DNA from 2 places in the Bacillus paramycoides genome. Region 2 is predicted to be linked to the other one. Evidence: riboswitches for the same ligand, from Rfam matches in the RefSeq annotation. Region 2 holds a riboswitch; the other holds the start of a gene.
What was found. Region 2 has a riboswitch for cyclic di-AMP ahead of AAG068_RS03905 (SipW-dependent-type signal peptide-containing protein). Riboswitches for the same ligand answer to the same signal wherever they lie in the genome.

Region 1 (8,817 bases), 1.0 Mb from region 2:
GCCCATTTAAAGCAAGGATCAATTAAAGTTAAAGAAGGACAACATGTAAATGGAGGAGAATTTCTTGCTCAGGTCGGTAACTCAGGAAGTTCAAGTGAGCCGCATTTGCATATTCATCATCAAAGGCAGGATCCATCCAAGGTGAGCATATTTCTTTCGGAAGGATTACCACTTTACTTTCGAACTGAGAAAGGTGTGATAATGCCGGAAAAAGGTACGTACATAAGTGGTAATGAAAAAAGGTATTCCAGTATTATTGGAATACCTTTTCTTATTAACCTACAAATGTTTGATACAGTAAGAAAATATTTAAAATGATAACAAGTGCAGCAATAATCCAAGCGATAAAAGTTGTTATGCGGTGGTTAACGAGCGCACCCATAATTGTTTTACTGCTTGTAAACATAATCAGTGGTACTAACGCAAAGGCAATACCGAATGATAAGACGACTTGGCTCATGACTAGAGCGTAAGTTGGATTTACACCTAAAGCGATAATTACTAATGGTGGAATCATTGTAATAAAACGTCGTAAATATAACGGAATATGCATTCGAATGAAACCTTGCATTATTATATCGCCTGACATTGTACCGACAGAAGAGCTAGATAGTCCTGCTGATAAGAGCCCAATTCCAAATAAAGCAGCTGATACAGGACCGACTAAAGTACTAAACTGGTTAAAAGCAACATCAAGGTCTTCAACATGTAAGCCATTTTTAAAGAATAGTGCAGCAGCAACAATTAACATACTTGCATTAATTGCTCCAGCGATAACCATTGCGATAATAATATCAATAAACTCGAAGCGGAAAATCTTTTTCTTTTGTTCATCATTTGTTCCGACTACGCGGCGCTGCGTTAAGGCGGAATGTAAATAGATTGCGTGTGGCATAACTGTCGCACCTAAAATTCCCGCTGCAAGTAATATACTGTCTACACCTTGGAATTTTGGAATGAAGAGCCCTGAAAGTAGAGGGCTTAATTCCGGTTTTGCATAAAAGACTTGTACACCAAAAGCGATAACAACGATGAAAATCATTCCTGTTATGATAGCTTCTAATGGACGAAATCCTCTGCGTTGAAACTCAAGAATAATAAATGATCCGACTGCTGTAATTAAAGCGGCAGGTAGCATCGGAATTCCAAATAATAAATACAATCCGAGTGCTGCCCCGATAAATTCAGCTAAATCAGTAGCCATAATAACGAGTTCACCTTGTATCCATAAGCCGATGGAAACAGGTTTTGGGAAGTTTTCTCGAGCAATTTCAGGAAGGTTTCTACCTGTAGCAATTCCTAATTTAGCTGATAAAGTTTGGATTAATACAGCCATTAAATTAGAAGCGAGAATTACCCAGAGTAATAAATATCCATATTGTGATCCAGCGGCAATATTTGTCGCGAAATTGCCAGGATCAATATAAGCGACTGAAGCGATGAAAGCAGGACCTAAAAAAGGTAATAGTCTTTTTAAACCTTTCGTTTGTCCGCTTAATGCTAAATGCGCTGATTGAACAGTTGTACTTTGAGAAGGGACTTGTTCATTTTTTGATATATCTTTATTCATAGTCGTTTTCCCCTTTGAAATGTTAACATGATGAAATTATTGTAAGTATTCTTATTGTTTATTTCAATACATGTAAATGTATTAGATGATATTTTTATTTGAACATAAATGTTTCCTTAGTGCAAATTATATGCCTTTATACAATGAATGGTGTGACGTTATAAAAAATTGGGAGTTTATGGTGTGAAGACGTGGGGAAACATAATAAATTAAAGGACTATTTTTGAAATTTATGTGAACATAAAGCCGATAATACAGCATATTAATTGATGGAATTGCATTTGTATGATATATAATATATTGGGATTACAACATAACCATAGTGTTTTGGTGTGTAATCTTGTTTTTTATTTTTGTTAACTGATAGAAAATAGTATAAAGAGAAGAAAATGGATTCATTTTCTTATTATATATGTTTTGATATGAACGTTAACTTATACATGATTTTAAAAATTAGATAGGTGGTAGAAATACATTGGCAACTACAAAACCATATAGAGTATTACTATATTACATGTACACAACAATTGAAAACCCAGAAGAATTCGCGGCAGAGCATTTAGCATTTTGTAATTCACTTGAATTAAAAGGTAGAATTCTTGTAGCAAAAGAAGGTATTAACGGAACTTGTTCTGGTACTGTAGAACAAACAGAGAAATACATGGAGGCTATGAACAACGATCCACGTTTTGATGGCATCGTATTTAAAATAGATGAAGCTGATGGTCATGCATTCAAGAAAATGCACGTGCGTCCTCGTCCAGAATTAGTTACACTTCGTCTAGAAGATGACATTAACCCACACGAAATCACTGGTAAGTATTTAGAGCCAAAAGATTTTTATGAAGCAATGAAACAAGAAGATACAGTTATCATTGATGCACGAAATGATTATGAATTTGATTTAGGTCACTTCAAAGGTGCGATTAAACCTGATATCGAATCATTCCGTGAATTACCAGATTGGATTCGCGAAAATAAAGAAGTACTTGAAGGCAAAAAGATTTTAACGTATTGTACAGGCGGAATTCGTTGTGAGAAGTTTTCTGGTTGGTTAGTTCGTGAAGGTTACGAAGATGTAAGTCAGCTTCACGGAGGTATTGTAACGTACGGAAAAGATCCAGAAGTACAAGGTGAGCTTTGGGATGGACAATGTTACGTGTTTGATGAGCGTATCGCTGTACCAGTAAACCAAAAAGAACATGTTATCGTTGGTAAAGACCACTTCTCAGGTGAACCTTGTGAGCGCTATGTAAACTGTTCAAATCCAGAATGTAATAAGAAAATTTTATGTTCTGAAGAAAACGAAGCGAAATATTTACGTGCATGTTCTCATGAATGTCGTGTAAGCCCTCGTAACCGCTACGTAATACAACATGAATTAACAGAAGAACAAGTAGCTGCTGCATTAGAAAAAATCGAAGCAGGAAAGTAAGTTTTAATAAAAAAGTACTCCAAATTTTATTTTGGAGTACTTTTTTTGTCAGCTTTTTTCGGTAAGTCAATATATCTTAAAAATCGGCAATATATTTCGAGTTGCGCTGATATAATCGAAATATATCGCCGATAAAAATTTCGTTTACTAAAACGTGTACCACGTATTTTAAATTTGAGAATAACCTTCTTTACTTCTTATCATCTTTCTCTTTCACAGCAGAAAGTACAGTTTGTTTTACCCACGCTTTTCTTCGTTTATGTTGTATGCCCCATTGGTATAAACTTTGTGCACCTAAAATAAGTGAAATGACGATGCCGCTAATAGCTATTAAAAGCGCGAAAAATTCAAGTGGCGACGATATTTTGTTTGAATCGGTGTTTCTTAACAAATCAATCATAGTAAAACCTAACAGTTGGCCTACTACAGAGTAGAGCGTTAAAATTAATAGTAAAAGGCTATCTTTTTTTGAAGCGACATTTTCTTGATATTTAAACAAACTATCAAGATTTTGTTTTGCATTCGATTATAGTACTTCAATGTTAAAAAGCTTTCTTAATCGAAAGAAAATATCTTCACTCTGTGATTGAGATACTAACTCTAAAGAAAAGTAATTCGCTGTAAACGAATTGATTGAATAAATTAATTGCTCTATTTCATTTGTATCTTGTTCAATATTTAACTCGGCATAAGCGTTTGCCATTTTTAATAAAACAACTTTATGAAATAGATTTAATAACAAAGCGTAATAAAACTCCCCATACATTTGACTCGCAAGTTTAGCGATTGCTTGCTCACCTTCATTTGTTATACATGTAAAAATGTGTTCTTCCATAATAAAGTAGCGATTAGGGGCCCATCTTTGATAAGAATGTTTTGTTAAATAATCTTGAATATAAGGAACATTATTTGCACTAATATAGGGCTTACCATCGTCTGTTAATCCGGAAAGACTGGAAGCTCGGTATACATCAACTACATGAAGGTCCGACTCTTTGTCTATGGATAATAAAGTTTGTACATACATTCGTTGATCTTCAAAGAATGGGAATGTTTGAAAGTAAGAGCTCCGCAATCTCTTTTTCTCAAAGAAGTCGGTTACCCCATGAAATAAATAGCCGAATATAAGTTTCTCTACTTGTGAATATTTTTTTCCATTACATTCAATACAAATAGTCTCGTTTGTATCATTTTTAGTTTCAAGTATACGGAAGCGGGCAGCGAATTCAATTGCTTCCGATAATGTCATGTTTGGAGCGGTTTCTACTTCCGTCCGAATTGTTAAGAAGCCGAGCTCATAAGGACAAAGTGTTACGTCAATAGAATGAATCTTAAATGGAACGGAAATAAGATTTGTTGTTAAATGTCCAGTTAAGTTAAGGTCTTTAGAATAACGCTGCAATCCTTTTTGATGTTCTGAGTGAGGAAAGAGTATTTTATTTGTAAATGAAAGATAATATGCTTCCATATTCTGATGTGAAACTTGAAACTTTCCGTAGTATGTATTTTCATTTTCAAGATGATCGAGTCGAAAAGGGTGAAAGTCATTTTTCTGTAAGAAGGGAAACATATTTTGTTCATATCCAGTTTTAAAAGAAAACGGGAATATAAATTGAAATATAGCTGTTGTTACATCCTTTTCCTCGATTGTTTGTATTGCCTCCATTTACATTGTTTCCTTTCCATATATGCTATAAAAACAACATGCCCAAATTTATTTGAAAATAACCACTGTTTTACACTTGGTTAAGTATGAAAATTCAGCTTATTTAGCAGGGGACATGTATAATGTTATGTATACGAAAAGTTATAAAATTATATTTTGAAAAGGGGGATGTTGCATGCGTATTTTAGTATTAGGAGCTGGTGGTGTTGGAGGCTTTTTTGGAGGTCGCTTAGTAGAAAAGGGAGAAGATGTTACGTTTCTTGTTCGTAGTAAACGGAAAAAACAATTGGAGGAAAGAGGGCTTGTAATCCGAAGTGTTAACGGGGATTTTTCCTTCCAACTAAAATTAATAACGAAAGAAGATCAAACTTCTCAGTTTGATGTTATTTTATTTTCAACAAAAGCGTATCACTTAAACGAGGCAATTCAAGATGTAAAACCGTTTGTTAGCGAAAGAACTGTCATCATTCCATTACTAAATGGTATCGCACATGTACCACTATTACAAAAAGAATTTGGTGAAGAGAAAGTGATTGGCGGTTTATGCTTTATCGAGACGACGTTAAACGATCAAGGAGAGATTGTACAGACGAGTGCTGCAAATAGACTTGTGTTTGGAGAAATGAAGCCTCAAGATTCAGAGAGAATAAAGCATATTGCTAAAGCATTTACAGGTACGAAATCTAGTTTTGTTTTAAGTGAAAACATTATGCAAGATATGTGGCATAAATATTTATTTATTACTGTAATGTCGGGTGTGACAACATTAATGCGGGCACCGATAGGACCGATTCGCGAAAGCGAAGGTGGACGCGCTTTTATCCAAAACTTATTTGAAGAATGTGTGCAAATCATGAGATCTATGAAAGCTCCAGTTAAGGATGGTATTGCCCAAGAACATATGAAAACAATTGATAAAATTTCATATGATATGAAGTCATCGATGCAGCGGGATATGGAAAAAGGTTCGTTCATTGAAGGCGAGCACTTACAAGGATACTTACTAGATGTAGCAGAACAATTTTCTATAGAAGCACCATTATTGGGTACGGTATATCAAAATTTGAAAGTGTATGAAGAAATGACCTTTAACAAATCAGCAATAGAATTGGATGTATGAAAAAATAAAAAAGAAAGCAATATATAAGTGTATTGCTTTCTTTTTTATGACAACTTATTTGTTTCTTTTCGTTCTATCTGTCAAATTTATTTCCTGTTCACGTTTACCGTATAATTGATTAATTTCATTTGCTAATGCATCTAAATAGGAATCGGAAAAAATAGGCTTCTTTTCTTTAGACATGTGAGTCTCCTTTATCAATTTTTTAGTATTCATTATGTATGTTTACCGGCGAATTATGCGAAATCATTTAAATTTTGTCTTTTTAAAAATTTTTATTTACATTTTGAAAATAAAGGAGTATTATAATCCACAGTTTCAATTTTCTAAATCGCTGAAACCGCATGGTGCGGGGGACCCGTTCTTATGGATTAGTTCTTAATCCAATGGGGTGAATCCTTGAAAAAGGTAGGGCTACTCATAGGCCCGAATCCGACAGCTAACCTCGTAAGCGTTATATTGAGAAGGAAGGTGGAGCTTGTGCGACAAAAAATATAATGTCTACAAGTCTATTTCGTTATGGCTTGTAGACATTTTTGTTTTCTGAGGAAATAGTTTATTCGCTGTAACTAGCAGAAAAGTTCGTACAAAATTATTGGAGAGTGGACAGCATTGGTTTCATCTATTAAAAGATTTTTAATTGGAAGACCGTTAAAATCAACAGAGTTAGGAGAACAAAAGCTTAATAAAACGAAGGCGTTAGCTATTTTATCTTCTGACGCATTGTCATCGGTTGCATACGGACCAGAGCAAATTTTAATTGCTTTAGCAGGTCTTGGAGCGATTGCTTATTGGTATTCAATTCCGATCGCTGTTGGGGTATTAGTATTATTGACAGCCCTTATTTTATCTTATCGTCAAATTATTTTTGCTTATCCGCATGGCGGAGGCGCGTATGTTGTATCAAAAGAAAACTTAGGGATGAATCCAGGGTTAATAGCTGGAGGATCTTTATTAGTGGATTATATTTTAACTGTTGCGGTAAGTGTATCAGCAGGTACAGATGCGCTCACATCAGCTTTTCCTAGTTTACATGCACATAATGTAATCATTGCGATTATATTTGTTATATTTATTACGATATTAAATTTGAGAGGGGTAACGGAATCAGCTTCCGTTTTAGCATATCCTGTTTATTTATTTGTTCTAGCACTATTTATATTAATTGGTGTAGGTATATATAATATTATAACTGGTCAAGTTTCACCGACATTACACACGCCAATTGGAACTCCGGTTGCGGGTATTAGTTTGTTCTTACTGTTACGAGCATTTGCATCAGGTAGTTCGGCTTTAACAGGTGTTGAGGCGATCTCTAACGCAATTCCAAACTTTAAGGATCCTGCACCTAACAATGCTGCGAAAACATTGCTTGCAATGGGTGCATTACTTGCCGTTTTATTTTCAGGAATTGTTTTCTTAGCTTATTATTACGGAATTACTCCAAGTAAAGAAGTAACAGTTGTTTCACAAATTGCTGAACAAACATTTGGACGTAATTTCATGTACTATTTCATACAAGGTACAACGGCTTTAATATTAATTCTCGCTGCTAATACTGGTTATTCTGCATTTCCTTTATTAGCGGTTAACCTTGCAAAAGATAAATTTATACCGAGAATGTTTACGATTAGAGGAGACCGCCTAGGTTACTCAAACGGTATTATTATACTTGGAGTTGCCTCAATTATTTTAATTGTAGCTTTCCAAGGACAAACAGAACATTTAATTCCGCTATATGCAGTAGGTGTATTTATTCCATTTACACTTTCTCAAACGGGGATGGTATTAAAATGGCTTCGCGAAAAGCCTGAAGGATGGGCTTTACGATTAACGGTCAATTTAATTGGAGCAGTCATTAGTTTTATCGTAATGATTATGTTCTTTTTAACTAAATTCGCACAAGTATGGTCAATCCTTATTTTCTTACCTGTTATTATCTTCTTGTTCCACCGAATTAAGAAGCATTATGATGCAGTAGGAGACCAACTAAGTTTAAAAACTTGTGAACGGATTGTTCCGATTGAAGGAAATGTAATTGTCGTTCCTGTAGCTGGTATGACGCACGTGGTAGAAAACTCATTGAACTATGCGAAGTCTCTTTCTGCAGATCAAGTTATCGCTGTATATGTTGCTTTTGACAGGGAAGAGGAAAAGAAATTTGAAGAGAAATGGAAGAAGTGGCAACCTGAAGTAAGACTTGTTACCTTACATTCTCATTATAGAAGTATTATTCAACCGCTAACAAAGTTTATTGATACAGTGCAATATAAAGCGAGTGAATCAAATTACCGTGTTACTGTCGTTATACCACAGTTCATTCCGAAAAAAGGTTGGCATAACATTCTTCATAATCAGTCTAGTTTACTCATTCGTGCGTATTTACTCTATAAAAGAAATGTTGTTATTACGACAGTTCCATATCATTTGAAAAAGTAAGAAGATTTTTTAAGGATAGCTTCATGAAAGTGAAGCTATCCTTTTTGTGTATACACTATGCATAATTGCATATGAGTATAAAAGATATATTGATATAATTTTTGAATCTGTAAATAAGTAGAGGTTTTTGTTGTGATATATGGATATTTCAATTGGAAAAGTGAAGAGGATTATATTTTGGAATAAGGACAATAAAGCTTGAAAATAAAGGGAATGAAAATACTTCTTTACGTTATATAAATAGCTGTGTTTAAATGACCTTACAGTACAAAACTTACATGAAAAACAAAACGAAATTTCATATTTACGTACGTTTTTTAGTTTATAACAAATAATATTTTTATGTAATATATTCACTATGTGAATGTGGAAATGGCTATAAAATAGAAGTTTTATACAATATTATTCATACTAATCATATATGAAATGTTTTATAACAATAAGTAAGTACTGTAGCAATAAAAGTTGAGAGAGGTGGTTCATACATGGATCGCGGTGAGAACGTTCTCTATTTTAACCATCTCAAATTATGTGCAAGAAAATAGAATAATAAAATGCGATAGTAATAGTTGCTAATACATAGGAGG
Region 2 (8,817 bases):
TAATGTCAGGATCAAGCCCTGAACCTGAATTCGTCACTAAATCAATTGGTACTTCTGTCACTGGAACAGCCCGGTTTAGTTTCTTCCATTCCTCAATACTTTTCTCTACTCGTTTCTCTAAATCTGGATTAGACGGTGCATAGTTATTTGAACCAGACGCTTCCGCTTTATATTCAATACTAGAAACACGCCCATGAAAATAACGTGGGTCTGTGAAATTTTGACCGATTAATTTAGAACCAATCACTTCATTTTTATCATTATATATTAGACTTCCATCCGCATTATCCTTCATTACCGCTTGTGCAATACCAGTTACAATAAGTGGGTATACAAGGCCACACAACACTAAAAATGTAAAAGTAATCCGGATGATTGGTGATAGTATACTTTGTTTCTTCGCCATCTTTTTCCCCTCTTCCTTATATAAACAAGCCGACAATTATATCAATTACTTTAATTCCAATGAACGGTACAATCACTCCGCCAAGTCCATAAATAAGTAAGTTTCGGCCAAGTAGTGCATTCGAACTCATCGGTTTATATGCGATACCTTTCATCGCTAACGGAATGAGTAATGGAATAATAACTGCATTAAATATTAATGCTGATAAAATTGCTGACAGTGGTGATGTTAGTTTCATAATGTTCAATGCTTCCATTTGCGGAATCGCAAGTGTAAACATTGCTGGAATGATTGCAAAATATTTCGCGATATCATTTGCAATACTAAACGTCGTTAACGCACCGCGCGTCATTAATAATTGCTTACCGATTCCTACAACCTCAATAATTTTTGTCGGGTTCGAATCTAAATCAATCATATTCGCTGCTTCTTTCGCAGCTGTCGTCCCACTATTCATTGCTAATCCAACATCAGCCTGTGCTAGTGCCGGAGCATCATTTGTACCATCACCTGTCATGGCTACAAGTTTCCCTTTATCTTGCTCTGCTTTAATAACTGCAATTTTATCTTCTGGCTTACACTCAGCGACAAATTCATCTACTCCAGCTTCTTTTGCAATGGTTGCTGCTGTTAATGGATTATCACCCGTACACATAACCGTTTTAATCCCCAATTGACGCAATTGTTCAAAACGTTCACGCATACCAGGTTTTACTGTATCTTTTAAATAGATTAAACCGTAAATACGATTATCCACTGCAACTACAAGTGGTGTCCCGCCCTCTTTTGAAATGAGGTCTGCTTTTTGATTTACATCTTTCGGAATCGTTCCGCCTTGTGATTGAACCCATTCAATTACGCTACCTACAGCACCTTTTCTCACTTTCGTTCCATCTTGTAAATCAACACCACTCATTCTCGTTTCTGCTTTAAATGGAACAAACTCACCTTGTTCTGCAAATGCTCTATCATATGATAGAGATTTCGTTTTTACATATTCGATAACAGATCGGCCTTCTGGTGTTTCATCTAAAACAGAACTAATCGCAGCCCATTTTCCTACTTGCTCAATCGTTTCATTCCCTACAGGAAACAGTGTATGTGCCATCCGGTTCCCGAAAGTAATCGTACCTGTTTTATCTAAAATAATAGTATTAATATCACCCGCAGCTTCTACTGCTTTACCTGACATCGCTAACACATTAAACTTTGTCACCCTGTCCATCCCAGCAATACCAATTGCTGATAATAACCCACCAATTGTCGTTGGAATTAAACAAACTAACAACGCAACAAGTACAGCTGTATCGATTTGAAATCCTAAATAGTTTGTAAAAATTGGTAACGTCACAACAACGATTAAGAAAATAAGAGTTAAGCTCGTTAATACCGTATTTAAAGCAATCTCATTTGGCGTTTTTTGACGAGCAGCGCCTTCTACTAACGAAATCATTTTATCAATAAATGATTCACCAGGATTACTCGTAATAACAATCGTAATCTCATCACTGACGACCATCGTACCACCTGTTACGGAACAAAAATCACCACCCGCTTCTTTTATAACAGGGGCGGATTCCCCTGTTATCGCAGATTCATCAACAGACGCTAACCCTTTTATAACTTCCCCATCACTTGGAATCATTTCTCCTTGTTTTACAATAACAACGTCACCTTTTCTCAAATCAGTTGCTGAAACTTGAACAATATCTCCATTTTCTTTTACAACATTTGCGAACAAATCTTTCTTCGATTGTTTTAAAGAATCAGCTTGCGCTTTCCCCCGCCCTTCCGCTAACGCTTCTGCAAAGTTAGCAAATAAAACTGTAAATAAGAGAATGAGAGAAACTGTTATATTAAACCATCCTGGTACACTACTAGAATGACTTGGAAGAAACGATAAAATGAACGTAATGACAAACCCAATTTCTACAACGAACATAATCGGATTCTTTATCATAACTTTCGGATTCAATTTCGCAAAGGATTGTTTCATCGCATGTTTCACGATATCACGATCCATCGTTTTCGCTTGTCTAACCTCATCTTCTACCGCATGTATGTGTGACTCATTTACTCTTTTTTCTTTTACTACTACCGGTCTCATCATTTACCCTCCATTACTTCAATGTAAGAAATTCTGCAATTGGGCCGAGTACTAACATCGGGAAGAATGTTAATGCACCGACAATTACAATTGTTCCGATGAAAATGCCGCCAAATAAACTATTATCCGTACGGAACGTTCCGACTGTTTCTGGCACAACCGTCTTTTCTTTCAAAGAAGCTGCAACAGCTAGCATCGTAATTAAACTGAAATAGCGCCCTAAAAACATAACTAAACCAGTTGTAATATTCCAAAACGGTGTATTATCCGCTAATCCTTCAAATCCAGATCCATTATTCGCAGCTGACGAGGTGTATTCATATACCACTTGCGTTAAACCGTGGAAACCGGAATGAGAAATAGCATCTGTTCCTAAATTTGTTGAAAGAGCTAATGCTGAAAATCCTAAAATAAGCAGTGGATGAAATAGTATTGTTACCGCAATTAATTTCATTTCCTTACCTTCAATTTTCTTACCTAAAAACTCTGGTGTCCGTCCAACCATCAATCCAGATATAAAGACTGCGATAATCGCATACATAATGATGTTCACAAAGCCTGCTCCAACGCCGCCGTATACTGTATTTAACATCATATTTACGAGTGGTACTAACCCGCCAATTGGTGTTAACGTATCATGCATCGTATTCACAGCACCTGTTTCGGCAGCTGTCGTTACTGTCGCGTAGAGTGAAGAAAATACCGTTCCAAATCGCACTTCTTTTCCTTCTGTACTTCCTTGTACATGTTCGATACCCATTCCATTTAACGCTGGATTCCCATGTAATTCAGATGTCGTAATCGTTATAAACCCTAGTAAAAACACCATGAATAGTGAAACGAAAAGGATACGTCCTTGCTTTTTATTGCCTACCATTCGTCCGTACGTAAACGGAAGTGCTGTTGGCAATAACATCATAAGCATCATTTGCAAAATATTACTCATTTGCCCTGGATTTTCAAAAGGGTGCGTAGAGTTTGCTCCGAAAAATCCACCGCCGTTATTTCCGAGTTCCTTAATTGCTACGAATGATGCAACAGGTCCGCGTAAAATACTTTGTTTCGCGCCATCAATCGTTTGTGCGGTAACTGCACCGTCTAACGTTTGTGGTACACCAAGTGCGACAAAGACTAGTGCTGCAATACATGCGATAGGAAGAAATACTCTCGTTAATGCTCTCGTAAAATCAACGAAAAAGTTACCAAGTTCTTTTCCAGCAAGCCCTCTTATAAATGCCATAACGAGTGCTAACGTCGTTGCCGGTGCTGCAAACATTAAAAATGTAATTCCAATTAATTGTGATAAATAAGATAAACCATTTTCACCGCTATAATGCTGTAAATTTGTATCCGCCATAAAACTAATTGCTGTATTAAAAGCGAGCGTAGGCTCCATTCCTTCAATGTGTGCTGGATTTAATGGCAATACTCCTTGCAGTCTGAAAATGAAGTATACGACAACAATCATAAATCCATTTAATAAAACTAATGATAGTGCGTATTGTTTCCACGTTTGATTGTATTCTTTCACACCCGTAATTTTAAAAATAAGTTTTTCAAAAGGCCCGAATACTTTATCTAGCTTTTTACTCCCTTGAAAGGCTTTCTCTAAATAAATTCCCGTTGGCTTTGCCACAAGAATAAACAACAGCATTGTAATAACAACTGCGACCCAGATCATAATGAATGACTCCCCCTAATTAAAACTTTTCCGGATTTAATAATGCATACACTAAGTACACCGTAATTGCTGCAACAATAACCGATAAGGCAATCATCATGATTGCTTCCCTTCTTTCACAACTTTATCTGACCAACTTGCAAGACTTGCCATCGATGCGACTAACACAACAAAAATTCCAATCATTACAACATCTAACATAGCTATCCCCCATTCTTTTTTGTAAAAATTTACCATTAAAATATTAAAAAAGAACACTGAGCTCTACTCAGTGTTCAAAAAATGAACAACAAAAAGTAAACCTCCTCTCTAAACGCTTACGAGGTTAGCTGTCGGATTCGGGCCTAAAGAGTAGCCCTACTTTCAAACTGAAAGATTCACCCCAAGTGACGATGCACAAAATTGGTTCCCCCGCTCCATTTCTGGAACTCAGCGATTTTAGGTTTTTTTGGAAATTTTATGAATGATTTATGAGAGTAAATATACTCCTCTATATTTCACTTGTAAAGAGGCAAATTACTGAAAATAAGAAAATATCATTCTATTTAAACGCTTACATTAAGTATTATTAATATCCTTTCATCTATTTTCTCGTATTTTCTTTCTTTTTCATAGAAATGATCTTTTAAATACGAAATAAAAAGAGCGAATGACATGAAGTGCATAGCTTGTTGCACTTCGCATTCGCTCTTTTTTCACTCACTATTTATTCCCCCCGTAAAAAAGCACGTAAATTTCTCCCACGAATATAAACTTGTGACAATTCTGCATGTAATTGCTCATATTCGATAACATCTGTTTTTAAATATAAAGCGTCTTTCGATGGCAATATGATATAGGGCCTTGGAAAAATAGGATCGAGCACCACCAATTCTTGAACTCGCTCTACCGATACCGCCCAACGATTCGCTATATCTCCTAGTAACAACACTTTCATCTTCTTTCCCCCACCCTATTCAAAAAATAAAAAAGAAATATTATCACAATTCGTAAACACGACAAATGTAGCTCCAATTGTTTCATAGAGCCTCGCTGGATATCGTTTATTCCTTGTAACAACAGTAATAGGTGCTTGAAAAGAAAAGCGAATATGTTCTGTAAAGAAGCTAACGATTGGAAGCTCATCACCTAGTAAAATCACCTTCTTAATACACTCACAAATACTAGTAAAATCCTGCTCCTGACTACAACTATACGTCCAATCAAACCCATAATTCCTAACTTCAGCCGCTATCTCTTCATTTGCTGTAAAAATAATTAACTCATGTTGAAATGCTACTAAATCTATTAGACTATTTACCTTACTTTCTTCTCCAACACAAATAAGTGTTAATTCCATGTACCTCATCCTCCTTAGCATAAAAGAAATCAAACATAGATTGATATTCCCCTATACTAATCAGATTGATGAAGTGATGTATCCATCATGGCACCGTCCTCTCTCAAGACGCTTACGAAGTTAGCTGTCGGATTCGGACTTTGAGAGTAGCCCTACTTTCAAAATTGAAAGATTCACCCCTAGTGACACTGCACAAATTGGTTCCTCCGCTCCATATAATTGGACTCAGCGTATTACAAAAAATATATTCTGGCTGATATATTACTCCTGTATTTGGAAAAAGTAAACAGAAAAAAAGTCAGTTACAAAACTGACTTTTCTACTATTCATGCTTATGCTTTATTCAATTTGTATGCAAAATGATTCGTCGGTCCATGACCACTACCAATATTCAATGGCTCTTCAATTGCTATACTAATAAATCGTTTTGCCTCTTGAACTGCCTCTTCCATCGAGTATCCTTTCGCAAGGCCAGCTGTAACTGCTGACGCAAATGTACACCCGCTTCCGTGTGTTTGCTTTGAAGGAATTCGCTCACTTCTAAATTCAATAAACTTTTCTCCATCAAAGAGTAAATCAATTACTTCATTACCTTGATATTCTGCATGTCCGCCCTTCATAAGTACATATTTCGCACCTAATTCATGCAGTACTTTTGCAGCTTCTTTACTATCTTCAACGTTATGAATTTCCAGCCCAGTTAACACTTCTGCTTCTGGAACATTCGGCGTGATAACAGTTGCTACTGGTAATAAATATTCTTTTAATGCTTGTACTGCTTCTTGTTGTAATAATGATGCACCGCCCTTAGCAATCATAACAGGGTCTAGTACAATATTATTCCAGCCAAACTTATTAATATATTCTGCTACAATTTGAATAATTTCGCTGTTAAATAACATTCCTAGTTTCACAGCATCTGGTGTTAAATCCGTACCAATTGAATTCAACTGTTCCGTAATACCTTCTAACGAAACTGGATATACCCCTTGAACGCCAAGCGTGTTTTGAGCAGTAATTGCCGTAATAGCCGTCATCCCATACACACCAAGCTCTTGGAATGTTTTTAAATCTGCTTGAATGCCGGCACCGCCGCCACTATCAGATCCTGCAATTGTTAAAGCTTTATTTACTTTCATCCCACTCATCCTTTTCTATCCAAAATAGCGATGATAAATTGTTTTTGCTTCGCTTATATCCTTCGTTCCATGTACAAGTACACGACCATCTTTAAAAGCAACTAATTTCTTTTCTTCCACAGAAAATGATAATAAATATGGATTTACATTTAAATCATGCACACGATCATTCAGCAGTTCTTTGTATCGTTCAAAATCTATTTCCTCTTTATGAGGTGGTCTAATTTGAACTGTATTTCTCCCGCATAACACTGCTGTTTTCGATGTATTATCTTTATTTAAATACGGATACAATGCATTCTCTCCACACGAAGGACAATTGTGCTTACGAAGCTTTTGCACATTCATACATGAATATTCATTCTTCCATACATCAAACGATACAAGTCCATCTCGAAGCGATTCGTAATCTTCTACTAACAGTTTAAGAGCTTCCGTTACTTGATGAGAAACGACGAGAGATACAGCAGGTGATATAATTCCCGCTGTATCACATGTCGCCCCGCCAAGCGGAATCGATTGTAATAAACAAGATAAACATGGCGTTTTACTAGGAAGAATTGTGTAAGAAAGGCCGTAACTCCCTACACATGCTCCGTAAATCCATGGAATAGAATGTTTTTGCGCTATATCATTTACAATGAAACGCGTTTCGAAATTATCAGTTGCATCAATAATTACATTAACGTTTGTAACGAGTTCTTCTAATTCCTCAGCCGTTACGTCTTGAACGAGAGCTTCTACTCTTACTTCACGATTAATCTCTTCTAGACGTTTCTTTGCCGCTACAGCCTTCGGAAGATTATTTTCCACATCACTCTCTGCGTACAATTGCTGCCTTTGTAAATTACTCCAATCGACATAATCCCGGTCAACAATCGTTACTGTGCCTACACCAGCTCTTACAAACATCTCTGCATTTGCACTACCTAATGCACCTGCACCGATAATAAGTACATGTTTTTCTCTTATTTTTCGTTGCCCGTCTTCTCCAATTGGAGAAAATAATTCTTGGCGAGAATATCGATTATTCAACTACACTCATTCCTTCTAAAGGACTACTTGCTGTTGCACAACGTTTACGTGCAATACGACCTGCCTCAAATCCTAAACGTCCTGCTTCAATACCTAATTTCATTGCCTGCGCCATTTTAATAGGATCTTTTGCTCCTGACACAGCAGTATTTAATAACACACCATCCGCTCCTAATTCCATCGCAAATGCTGCATCAGCTGGGCTACCGATACCAGCATCAACGATAACTGGTACTGTCGCTTGTTCAATAATGAAGCTTAAATTTAACGGATTTACAATACCAAGCCCTGAACCGATTGGGGATGCTCCTGGCATAATTGCATGCACACCTAGTTCTTGTAATTTACGTGCTAATACAACATCATCAGATGTATACGGAAGTACGATAAACCCTTCTTCTAGTAACATTTCAGATGCCTTTAACGTTTCTACTGGATCAGATAATAACGTTCTATCATCACCAATAACTTCTACTTTAATCATGTCGCAAAGCCCTGAAGCTTTTGCTAATTTTGCAATACGAACAGCTTCTTCAGCATTTTTTGCTCCGGCTGTATTTGGTAATAACTTATATTTTTTCACATCAAGTTTCTCTAATAAATTAGGCTGCTTTGCATCGAATATATCCATACGGCGTACTGCGAACGTTAAAACCTCAGCCTCAGATACATCAATTGCCTTTTGCTGTACATCAAAATCAGGGAATTTTCCTGTTCCTAATAAAAGTCTAGAATGAAATGAAAATGGTCCAATGTTTAACATAATCAACCGCCTCCTACGAAAGTTACAATCTCAATTTGGTCTCCATCAAAAACAGATGTATCTGTATGATCATCTTTTTGTAAAATATCTTTATTACGCTCTACTACAACAATTCTGTTTTCCAACTCTAAATGTGTAAGTAGCTCAGCTACTGTTTTTACACTCTCTGGCACTTCAATTTGATTACCATTAATTTTTAAATTCAAACTTCCATCCCCTTTCTAAACTGTTTTAGAAAGCAATAAATCTAGCAAGTGATTCTCCTGCTTTCCTTCTATTAAATCCGCCATATACTGACCAGAAACAGGGCTTAATAAAATACCGTTTCGATAATGGCCCGTACAAGC

Region 1: linked by a shared signal. The riboswitch ahead of AAG068_RS09210 (APC family permease) and the one ahead of AAG068_RS03905 (SipW-dependent-type signal peptide-containing protein) in region 2 are both predicted to bind cyclic di-AMP.

The regions. Positions count from the first base shown of each region.
Region 1 is NZ_CP152427.1:1,768,587-1,777,403, forward strand. Features, by position in the region: gene AAG068_RS09180 (M23 family metallopeptidase) at 1-318, shown strand, start outside; gene AAG068_RS09185 (Nramp family divalent metal transporter) at 275-1,570, opposite strand; gene AAG068_RS09190 (rhodanese-related sulfurtransferase) at 2,046-3,005, shown strand; partial or broken gene AAG068_RS09195 (hypothetical protein) at 3,196-4,671, opposite strand; gene panE (2-dehydropantoate 2-reductase) at 4,847-5,791, shown strand; gene AAG068_RS09205 (hypothetical protein) at 5,846-5,974, opposite strand; cyclic di-AMP (ydaO/yuaA leader) riboswitch at 6,114-6,260, shown strand; gene AAG068_RS09210 (APC family permease) at 6,404-8,230, shown strand.
Region 2 is NZ_CP152427.1:754,087-762,903, reverse strand. Features, by position in the region: gene kdpC (K(+)-transporting ATPase subunit C) at 1-406, opposite strand, end outside; gene kdpB (potassium-transporting ATPase subunit KdpB) at 423-2,513, opposite strand; gene kdpA (potassium-transporting ATPase subunit KdpA) at 2,527-4,194, opposite strand; gene kdpF (K(+)-transporting ATPase subunit F) at 4,214-4,294, opposite strand; gene AAG068_RS03905 (SipW-dependent-type signal peptide-containing protein) at 4,291-4,395, opposite strand; cyclic di-AMP (ydaO/yuaA leader) riboswitch at 4,495-4,639, opposite strand; gene AAG068_RS03900 (hypothetical protein) at 4,901-5,131, opposite strand; gene AAG068_RS03895 (hypothetical protein) at 5,147-5,533, opposite strand; cyclic di-AMP (ydaO/yuaA leader) riboswitch at 5,627-5,774, opposite strand; gene thiD (bifunctional hydroxymethylpyrimidine kinase/phosphomethylpyrimidine kinase) at 5,866-6,681, opposite strand; gene thiF (thiazole biosynthesis adenylyltransferase ThiF) at 6,688-7,707, opposite strand; gene thiG (thiazole synthase) at 7,700-8,470, opposite strand; gene thiS (sulfur carrier protein ThiS) at 8,473-8,676, opposite strand; gene thiO (glycine oxidase ThiO) at 8,692-8,817, opposite strand, start outside.